Regions from separate parts of the Streptomyces sp. RFCAC02 genome, predicted to be linked through region 2. Evidence: riboswitches for the same ligand, from Rfam matches in the RefSeq annotation. Region 2 holds a riboswitch; the other holds the start of a gene.

Region 1 (4,721 bases), 650 kb from region 2:
CGTACATCGAGCTGAGCTTGCCGATGGTCGGGGCGGCCATGAACAGGTTGAGCGACTGGCTCTGGTCCAGGTACGGCGTGCGCGCGGCCGCCATGTCGATCAGCGCGCGCTGCGGCAGCTCCCACGCGGTGCGGTACAGGGTGCGCAGTCCGGCGGGGAGCCCGGGCAGTGCCTCCACCGAGCCGTTGGCCTCGCGCAGAGCCGCGCGGGTGGCCTCGTTCCACAGGCCGAGGCGCTTCAGGTCGGCGACGAGGTAGGTGTTGACCTGGAGGAACTCACCGCTCAGCGTCTCGCGCTTGAACAGGTTCGACACCTGGGGCTCGATGCACTCGTACACGCCGGCGATGGACGCGATCGTCGCGGTGGGCGCGATGGCGAGGAGCAGCGCGTTGCGCATGCCGGTCCCGGCGACGCGGGTGCGCAGCGCCTCCCAGCGCTCGGGCCATGCCGGGGCCGCGTCCGGGTAGTGGTCGGGGTGCAGGACGCCGCGCGCGGTGCGGGTGTCCTCCCAGCCGGCGGGCAGGCCGTGGCGTTCGGCCAGGCCGGCGGAGGTCTCGTACGCCGCGAGCATGATGCGTTCGGCGATGCGGGTGGACAGCTCACGGGCCTCGGGCGAGTCGAACGGGAGCCGCAGCCGGAAGAACACGTCCTGCAGGCCCATCACGCCGAGTGCCACCGGGCGCCAGCGGGCGTTCGACACGGACGCCTGGTCGGTCGGGTAGAAGTTCCGGTCGATGACGCGGTCGAGGAACGTCACGGCCGTGCGGACGGTCGCGTCCAGCCGCTCCCAGTCCATGCCGGCCGGTGCCGCCGCGCCGTCGGGGGCGGGCAGGAGGTGGGCGGCGAGGTTGACCGAGCCGAGGTTGCACACCGCCGTCTCGGAGTCGTCGGTGACCTCGATGATCTCGGTGCACAGGTTCGACGAGTGGACGATGGTGCCCGGCACGGCGGTCTGGTTGGCGGTGCGGTTGGCGGCGTCCTTGAACGTCATCCAGCCGTTCCCGGTCTGGGCCAGGGTGCGCATCATGCGGGCGTAGAGCTGGCGTGCCGGGACGGTCCGCACCGCCCGGCCCGCCGCCTCGGCGCGCCGGTAGGCGGCGTCGAAGGCGTCGCCCCACAGGTCGACCAGCTCCGGCACGTCGGACGGCGAGAACAGCGACCAGTCGGCGTCGGCCTCGACCCGGCGCATGAACTCGTCCGGGACCCAGTGGGCGAGGTTCAGGTTGTGGGTGCGGCGGGCGTCCTCGCCGGTGTTGTCCCGCAGTTCGAGGAACTCCTCGATGTCCGCGTGCCAGGTCTCCAGGTAGACGCAGGCCGCGCCCTTGCGGCGGCCGCCCTGGTTGACGGCGGCGACGGACGCGTCGAGGGTGCGCAGGAACGGGACGATGCCGTTCGAGGTGCCGTTCGTGCCCCGGATCAGCGAACCCCGGGCGCGCACGCGGGAGAAGGGCAGGCCGATGCCGCCGGCGTGCTTCGACAGGCGTGCGACCTGGTGGTAGCGCTCGTAGATGGAGTCCAGCTCGTCCAGCGGCGAGTCCAGCAGGTAGCAGGACGACATCTGCGGGTGCCGGGTGCCGGAGTTGAACAGGGTGGGGGAGGACGGCAGGTACGCCAGGGTGCTGGTGAGCCGGTACAGCTCGGCCACTTCCGCGAGCGCCTCCGCCGACTCGTCGGCCGCGAGACCGCAGGCCACCCGCAGCAGGAAGTGCTGCGGGGTCTCGATGACCCGGCGGGTCGTGGGGTGCCGCAGGAGGTAGCGGGACTCCACGGTCCGCAGCCCGAAGTACTCGAACCGGTCGTCGGCGCCGTCCGCGACGGCCCGCTCCGCGAGCGCGTCGAGAGCAGCCGCGTGCAGCCGGACGAAGGCGGCGGTGCGGTCGCCGATCAGGCCCTCGCGGTGACCGGCCGCCACCGAGGCGGAGAACGACACGGCGCCCTGCCCGGCGGCCTCCTCGCGGATCGCGAGGGTCAGCAGCCGCGCGGCCAGCCGCGCGTACTGCGGTTCCTCGCCGATCAGTCCGGCGGCGGCCTCGATGGCGAGGGCGCGCAGCTCGGCCGGTCCCGCGCCGGGCTGCCGGCCGCGCGCGACGGCGGCGGCGACCCGGCCCGGGTCGGTCGCGGACAGGCCGGCGGTCAGCTCGGTCAGGGTGCGCGTCAGCGCATCCGGTACCGGCTCCGCCGGGGCGACGGGTGCGATGGTCACGTGCGTGCTCTCCCTCGAACGCTTGCGGATCAGGGGCGTTCGCGAGCAGGCGGCAGCGCCTGCGGGACGGTGTGCCGGGGCACACACGGGCCGCACGCGTCCACCGACCCAACCCACGAGGCCCGGACGTGTTCGAAACCGCCGGCAGGTGATCGGACTCGTCACGCACGGCGGGAAGCCGCGTATGACACACCGTTGCGGGACAGTTCCGGACTCGCACCGGATTCCCCTGCGACGACAGCGGGATGAGCATACATCTTGTGTCGCGCGCCGGTGAACGCCCTACATGTTGTGGTGCTCTTCCGGTGTGTCGGTGAGGTCGAGTGCGAACACCCGGAGGCACTCCCCGGGTATCGGCTCCCAGTCGCGCTCCGGCGCCCGGACGAAGCCGAGCCGTTCGTACAGCCGGTGCGCCGTGTGCATGCGCGACTGGCTGGAGAGCACGACACGCGCCGCCCCCGCCGCCCGGGCGCGCCGCACGCACTCCCGGACCAGGGCCTCGCCCGCGCCCCGCCCGCGCGCCGCCGCGTCGACGGCCAGCATGCGGAACTCCGCCTCGCCCGCGCCGGCCACGTCCGCGTACTTCCCGCCCCGGCCCACGAAGGTGACCGTCCCGAGCGGGCCGACGCCCCCGCCGCGCCCGACCGCCACCAGCACCTCGGCGTGGAGCGCGCGGTCGGCGGCGTCGCGCAGCACCGGCAGGTACGGGTCGGCCGCGCCGGAGGTGAGCAGCCCGTCGCCGAGGTAGGCCCGCGCCGTCAACTCGCCGACGGCGGCCAGCTCGTCGGGGAGCGCTTCCCTGATGTGGATGTCCATGCGTCCAGTGTGGCGGCGGGGTACGACAACGCCGCGTGCGGTGCCGGACGCCTCAGCGCTTGCGCAGGACCCAGAAGCCGGCCTCCTGCGCCACCACCCGGTAGACGCCGTCCGGATGCATCCGGTGGGCGTCGACGACCATCGACTCGGCGGTCTCGTACGGGTCCCAGTAGGCGATGTACTCGGGCGCGGGACCGTCCGCGCTGCCGATCCAGAAGACGCGGCAGCGGCCGGTGAGGTGGGCGATCGGCTTGACGTTCGCCGCGACCTCGGCGCCGTCCGGGATCACCGACAGCACCCGGCTGCCGGCCTCGGCCGTCGGCCCGGCCCGGTAGGCGGCCGTGTGCGTGAGTCCCGCGACGGGCAGCGTCGTGCTCAGCGCGAGCGCCGCCGCCAGGACGCCGAGCGGGAGCCGTTCCGCGTACGCCCGCAGCCACGGCCGCCCGGCCCCGGCGCGGGTGCGGGCCGCGGCGTCGGCGAGCGCGAGCGCCGTGACCGGCATGAGTACGGCGCTGTAGTGCCAGTCGGTGCCCCAGTAGTGGGGGTCGTCGGACACGAAGCGCCAGGCCAGCGTGGGCAGCAGGACGAGCAGCAGCGGTGACCGCAGCGCCAGCAGGCCGGTGGTCGGCACCAGCACCCACAGCACGGTCCGCAGTTTCTGGTCGACGTCCGTGAACGCGGTGGCCAGCGGCCCCGGCCCGTCGCCGACCTTCGTCCAGTAGTCGTAGCCGCCGCCCGAGTTGAACGCGGGGATGAGCACCCCGATCGTGAGCGCGCACGCAAGGGCGGCGCACACGGCGACGGTCAGCGCCCGGCGCACGCCGGCCGCGTCCCCCTCGCCGCGGGCGCGGAGCGCCACCACACCGGCGATGGCCGCGGCCGTCAGCCCGAGGTCCTCCTTGACGACCAGCAGCGGCACCGCCCACCACAGGGCCGCCCGGTACCGTCCGGTGACCAGGGCCTCCAGGGAGAAGGCGATCAGCGGGACGGCGAACGCGATCTCGTGGAAGTCGAAGTCGACGGCCCGCTGGATTCCCCAGGACAGTCCGTACGCAGCGCCGATCGCGGCGCCCGCGCCCCGCCCCAGCAGGGCGGCCGCCCCCGTGTGACGGGCACGACCGCCACGGCGAACAGCACGGCCTGGGCGATCAGCAGCGTCACCGGGGAGGGGAACACCCGGTAGAACGGGGCGATCAGCGCGGTGACCGGGCTGAAGTGGTCGCCGAGCAGGGCGAAGTCCGGTCCCTTCAGGTCGGAGACGGGCAGCCGCAGATGCGCGTACGACCGGACCGCCTGCTCGAATATCCCGAGGTCCCACGAGCGGGACTCCCACCGGACGTACCGGCTCACGGAGACCACCGCGTACAGGACGCAGAAGACCCCGGCCAGCAGGTAGGGATCGGCGCGCGGTCCAGGGCGGCGGTCCCGCCACGGCCGGCCGGTCCGCGGCCCGGTGTCCGCGGCGGGTCCGTGCTCCTCGGCGGGTGCGACGGTGCGGCGCGCGGCCGTGTCCGCGCGCTCCCCCTCTGTGCGTGCCGTCACCGTTCCCCTTCCGCCACCGTGCCCGGCCGTTCCCCCCTTCATACGCCGGGCAAGGGGTGCCCGGTTACCGGAAGTGGCCAGGAGGCCGGGTGAGGGGCATCACATCACGGTGTGTCACCGCTCTCACCCGGCCCGGTGCTCAGCAGCACCCGTGGCCGCC
Region 2 (4,721 bases):
TACGCGGGGGGAGTGGATGTCGTAGACGCCGGGACCTGCCTCGCGCGGGTAGCCGTGGGCGGCCAGTTCGCGGGCGACCTGCATGTGCGAGCGGGCCGCCTCCAGGCTGATCACGTCCGCGTCCAGGTCGTCGATGGCCCGCACGATGTCGCCGAACTCCGCGTAGCACATGTGCGTGTGGATCTGCGTCGCCGCACGGACCCCGGCGGTGGTCAGGCGGAACGCCTCGGTCGCCCAGGCCAGGTACGCGGGACGGTCGGCGGCGCGCAGCGGAAGCGTCTCCCGCAGCGCGGGCTCGTCCACCTGGATGACGGAAGTGCCGGCCGCCTCCAGGTCGTTCACCTCGTCGCGCAGGGCGAGGGCGACCTGGCGGGCGGTGTCGGCGAGCGGCTGGTCGTCGCGTACGAACGACCAGGCCAGCATGGTGACCGGCCCGGTGAGCATGCCCTTGACCGGGCGCTCGGTGAGGGACTGCGCGTACGTCGTCCAGCGCACCGTCATCGGTTCGGGGCGGGAGATGTCGCCCGCGAGGATCGGGGGGCGCACGTAACGGGTGCCGTACGACTGGACCCAGCCGTGCCGCGTCGCGAGGTAGCCGGTCAGCTGTTCGGCGAAGTATTGGACCATGTCGTTGCGTTCGGCTTCACCGTGCACGAGGACGTCGAGACCGGCCCGCTCCTGGAAGGCGACGACCTCGCGGATCTCCGCCCTGATCCGCTCCTCGTAGCGCGCGGTGTCGATGCGGCCGGCGCGCAGGTCGGCGCGGGCGGTGCGCAGTTCGCCGGTCTGCGGGAACGAGCCGATCGTTGTCGTCGGCAGCGGGGGCAGCGCGAGGTGGGCGCGCTGGGCTGCGGCCCGTTCGGCGTACGGCTGCGGGCGGCGCGTGTCGGCGACCGTGACCGATCCGGCGCGGGCGCGCACGGCCGGGTCGCGGGTGATGGGGGAGGCGGCGCGGGCGGTGAGGTCGGCCCGGTTCGCGGCGAGGGCGGCGGCGATCGTGTCGGTGCCGTGGGCGAGGCCCCTGGCGAGGGTGACGATCTCGGTGGTCTTCTGGCGGGCGAAGGCGAGCCAGCGGAGGATGCCCGGCTCGATGTCCTTCTCCGCCGCCGCGTCGAGGGGAACGTGCAGCAGCGAGCAGGACGACGACACGTCTACCCGGTCGGCGAGGCCGAGGAGGGTGCCGAGCGTGGACAGCGACCGCCGCAGGTCGTTGATCCAGACGTTGCGGCCGTCGACCACACCGGCGACCAGGCGTTTCCCGGGCAGTCCGCCGACGGCGGCCAGGTCGTCCAGGTTCGCGGCGGCTGCCCCGGTGAAGTCCAGGGCCAGTCCCTCGACGGGGGCCTTGGCGAGGACGGGCAGGGCGTCGCCCAGGCGGTCGAAGTAGGAGGCGACCAGCAGCTTCGGGCGGTCGGTCAGGCCGCCGAGGACGCGGTAGGCGCGTTCGGCGGCGGCCAGTTCGGCGGGGGTGCGGTCCTGGACGAGGGCGGGCTCGTCCACCTGCGCCCACGTGGCGCCCGCCGCGCGGAGGTCGGCGAGGACCTCGGCGTACACGGGCAGCAGGCGGTCGAGGAGGGTCAGGGGCTCGAAGTCCGCGGCCACGCCGGGCGCCGGCTTGGCGAGCAGCAGGTAGGTGACCGGGCCGACCAGCACGGGCCGTGCGGTGAGGCCCTGGGCGACGGCCTCCGTCAGCTCGGCGACCTGCTTGGCGGAGTCGGCCGTGAAGACGGTGTCGGGACCCAGTTCGGGGACAAGGTAGTGGTAGTTGGTGTCGAACCACTTGGTCATCTCCAGCGGCGCCACGTCCTGCGTGCCGCGGGCCATCGCGAAGTAGCCGTCGAGCGGGTCGGCGGCGACGGCGTCCCGGTGCCGGTCCGGGATCGCGCCCACCATGACGGTGGTGTCCAGGACGTGGTCGTAGTACGAGAAGTCGCCGGTGGGGATCTCATCGACGCCGGCGTCGGCGAGCTGCCCCCGGGCGGCACGGCGCAGGCCGGCGGCCGTCGCGTGGAGGGCGTCGGCGCTGACCCGGCCCTTCCAGTAGCCCTCGACGGCCTTCTTGAGTTCCCGGTGCTGACCCTGGCGGGGGTAGCCGTGCACGGTGGCCCGTGCTGCCGCGGCTGCGGGCTTGCTGGTCACGGAGATCTCCTTCGCGAGATGAATCCCTGGGATCCCGGCGACGGGACGAGGACGCGAAGGGGTGGCGGACCGGGCGGCACGTGCCCGCACGGTGTGTACGCCGACCCGCCCTCGAGGTCACCGGGATGTCCGCGCGCGAGTGGTCGCGCACGGGCAGGTGGCAGGTCTTCGGACTCGCGGGCACGTCCTCGTGTCAGGAGGACACCTACTGGCCGTCGCTTCCCGGGCCGTGGACCCAGTGCGTATGACGGCGGTCGTTCCCGCTCACCGCTGCGGGGCAGTCCCGGATTCCCACCGGGTTCCCTCTTGCGACGCCTCCCGCCTGGCTGACGGGGCGAACCAGCTGCGTCGGCGAGCGTAGGCGACACCCCGGACGAGCGGCACGGAACGTCCATCATGCGGATGGCGCGGGCACCCGCACACCGGACGGGCACCCGCGCGGGAACGGCGGTCACGCCGCGCCGCGACCGTAGCCACCAGGGCAGCGGATGGCCACGTACCTGCGGGACCGCTCAGCCGGCCGGCTCGACGGGGGTGCTGCTGTGGCCTGTCGTGCGGCCGGACAGTTCTGCGTCGAGTGTCGCCTGCGCCACGCGCATGTTCTCCGCGTACGCCGGCTGCTGGAGGCGTCGCCACATCTCCTCCGGGGCGACGTCCTCGACGTGGCAGGTCACCCACCAGATGTTCCCGAACGGGTCCCTGACGCGCCCGCCGCGCTGCCCGAACGCGTTGTCCCCGAGCGGTGTGACGACGTGTGCGCCGGACTCGAGCGCGCGGGCGAACGCCTCGTCCGCGTCGGGGACGAACACCCGCAGCAGGCTCGGCATCACGGGCCAGTCCGCGTGCCGGTCGAAGGCCAGGACGACGGTGTCGCCGACGCGGATCTCGCCGTGCCCGATCGCGCCGTCCTCGGTGGCGACCCGCGCCAGTTCCCGGCCGCCGAACGCCCGGGTGACGAAGTCGAGGAAGGCGCCGGTGTCGTCGGTGGCGACCCAGGGGGCGACGGAGGTGTAGCCGTCGGGGGCGGTGCTGGTCCGTCCGATCATCGCATGCTGCCTCTCGCTGGTGTTCCGGCTTGCGGGACCGAACGTAGGTGAGGTAGCGGAAAGGTCGGTTCCTGAATGAACGTCCCGAGGGGAGAGCCGGCCGCGCCCGGTCGCGACGCGGCCTCCCCGTCGCCCGGCCCGTCCTGTCCCGACGCTCGGGACGCTCGGGACCTGGCACAATCCGCCGCGTGACGCCCCTCGACCTCCAGCTCGTCCTGCTGCGCCGCATGGCCGACTTCCAGCCCGGCCGGGTGGAGGACGCCCTGCGCGCGCTCGGCGTCGGGCGCGGCGGCATGCGCGAGGCCAACCGCCGCTGGCAGGCGATGGCCCGCGCACGGCGCGCGCCCGGCGCCCTGGCGCGCTACCGTTCGGCGCTCGGCGCCCCCGAGTCCACGGTGGTCCGACAGGTGGGCGACCTGCGGAGCGAGGCGTACCGCTGGCCGCTGCCGCTGTGGCCGGACCTGCGGTTCGAGGTCCTCACGGCGCCGGGCGGCGGCGTATGGCTCGAACAGCTCGTCCGCGCCCCCGGCCGGCCGGCGCCGCCGCTGCGCACGGTGGACGACCTGCACCCCTGGTCGTGCACGACGGACGAGGTGGCGCGTGCCTTCGCGCCGGCGCGGCCGATGGAGGGGTCGGCGCCCACCCGGTGGCGCCTGGCGTTCGAGGCACCGACCGTGTCGGGCGGACGGCGGCACGTCGTCGCGGAGTTCACCTGGGGCCTGCTCCAACGCCTCGTCCCCTGACGCGGTGCACCGTCCCGGCGTCCGGCCATGTCGTGGCAGGGCACCGAAGTGGCGTCAGTGGTTGCCTGATTCTGTGCTGCGGGTGTCCGATGATGGGGGATGGTGGCGGGGGCGCGGGACACGGGGGGAGAGGCGACAGCACGTGGGTAGTGGGGGAGCCGTGGGGGCGGCGTGGTCGGGGGCGCGGTCGGCGCTGGTCGTGGCGGTGTCGCGGTACGAGGACGGCACGCTGGACGGGCTGCGGTCGCCGGCGCGGGACGCGGAGGAACTGGCCGGTGTGCTGGGCGATCCGGCCATCGGCGGGTTCGGCGTGACCGTGCTGTCCGACCCGACGGCCCACGAGATGCGGATGGGCCTGCTGGACTTCCTCGACGGCCGCAAGCCGTCCGAGCTGGTCGTGATCCACCTGTCCTGCCACGGCCTGCTGGACGCCCGCAACCGCCTGTACTTCGCCGCCACCGACACCCGCAGGACGCGTCTCCCGGCCACCGGAGTCGAGTCCGGCTGGGTCCTCGAACAGCTCGACGACTGCCGCGCCAGGAGCCAGGTGCTGATGCTGGACTGCTGCTTCAGCGGCGCGTTCGCCGGCGGCGCCAAGGGCGACGGCGGCCTCGACCTGCAGCGGCGTCTCGCCTCCCCGGGACGCGGCCGGGTCGTCCTGACCGCGTCCCGCGCCACGGAGTACTCCTTCGAGGGCGAGCCGCGCCCCGGCACGGACGAGGCGGCCCCGTCCGTCTTCACCGCCGGCCTCATCGACGGGCTGCGCACCGGAGCCGCCGACACCGACCACGAC

What was found. A riboswitch is a leader RNA that binds a small molecule or an ion and turns the genes downstream of it on or off. The one in region 2 is predicted to bind cobalamin.
Region 1: it holds a riboswitch for cobalamin, as region 2 does, so the genes downstream of both, EMA09_RS20185 (ribonucleoside-diphosphate reductase subunit alpha) here and metE (5-methyltetrahydropteroyltriglutamate--homocysteine S-methyltransferase) in region 2, are expected to answer to the same signal.

The regions. Positions count from the first base shown of each region.
Region 1 covers NZ_SAUH01000001.1:4,342,102-4,346,822, forward strand. The annotation lists gene EMA09_RS20185 (ribonucleoside-diphosphate reductase subunit alpha) at 1-2,203, opposite strand, end outside; cobalamin riboswitch at 2,329-2,493, opposite strand; gene EMA09_RS20190 (GNAT family N-acetyltransferase) at 2,486-3,019, opposite strand; gene EMA09_RS20195 (DUF2079 domain-containing protein) at 3,072-4,109, opposite strand; gene EMA09_RS29485 (DUF2079 domain-containing protein) at 3,998-4,561, opposite strand; gene EMA09_RS20200 (YbdD/YjiX family protein) at 4,701-4,721, opposite strand, start outside.
Region 2 covers NZ_SAUH01000001.1:4,994,064-4,998,784, forward strand. The annotation lists gene metE (5-methyltetrahydropteroyltriglutamate--homocysteine S-methyltransferase) at 1-2,139, opposite strand, end outside; cobalamin riboswitch at 2,298-2,481, opposite strand; gene EMA09_RS23075 (VOC family protein) at 2,652-3,185, opposite strand; gene EMA09_RS23080 (hypothetical protein) at 3,413-3,928, shown strand; gene EMA09_RS28705 (tetratricopeptide repeat protein) at 4,071-4,721, shown strand, end outside.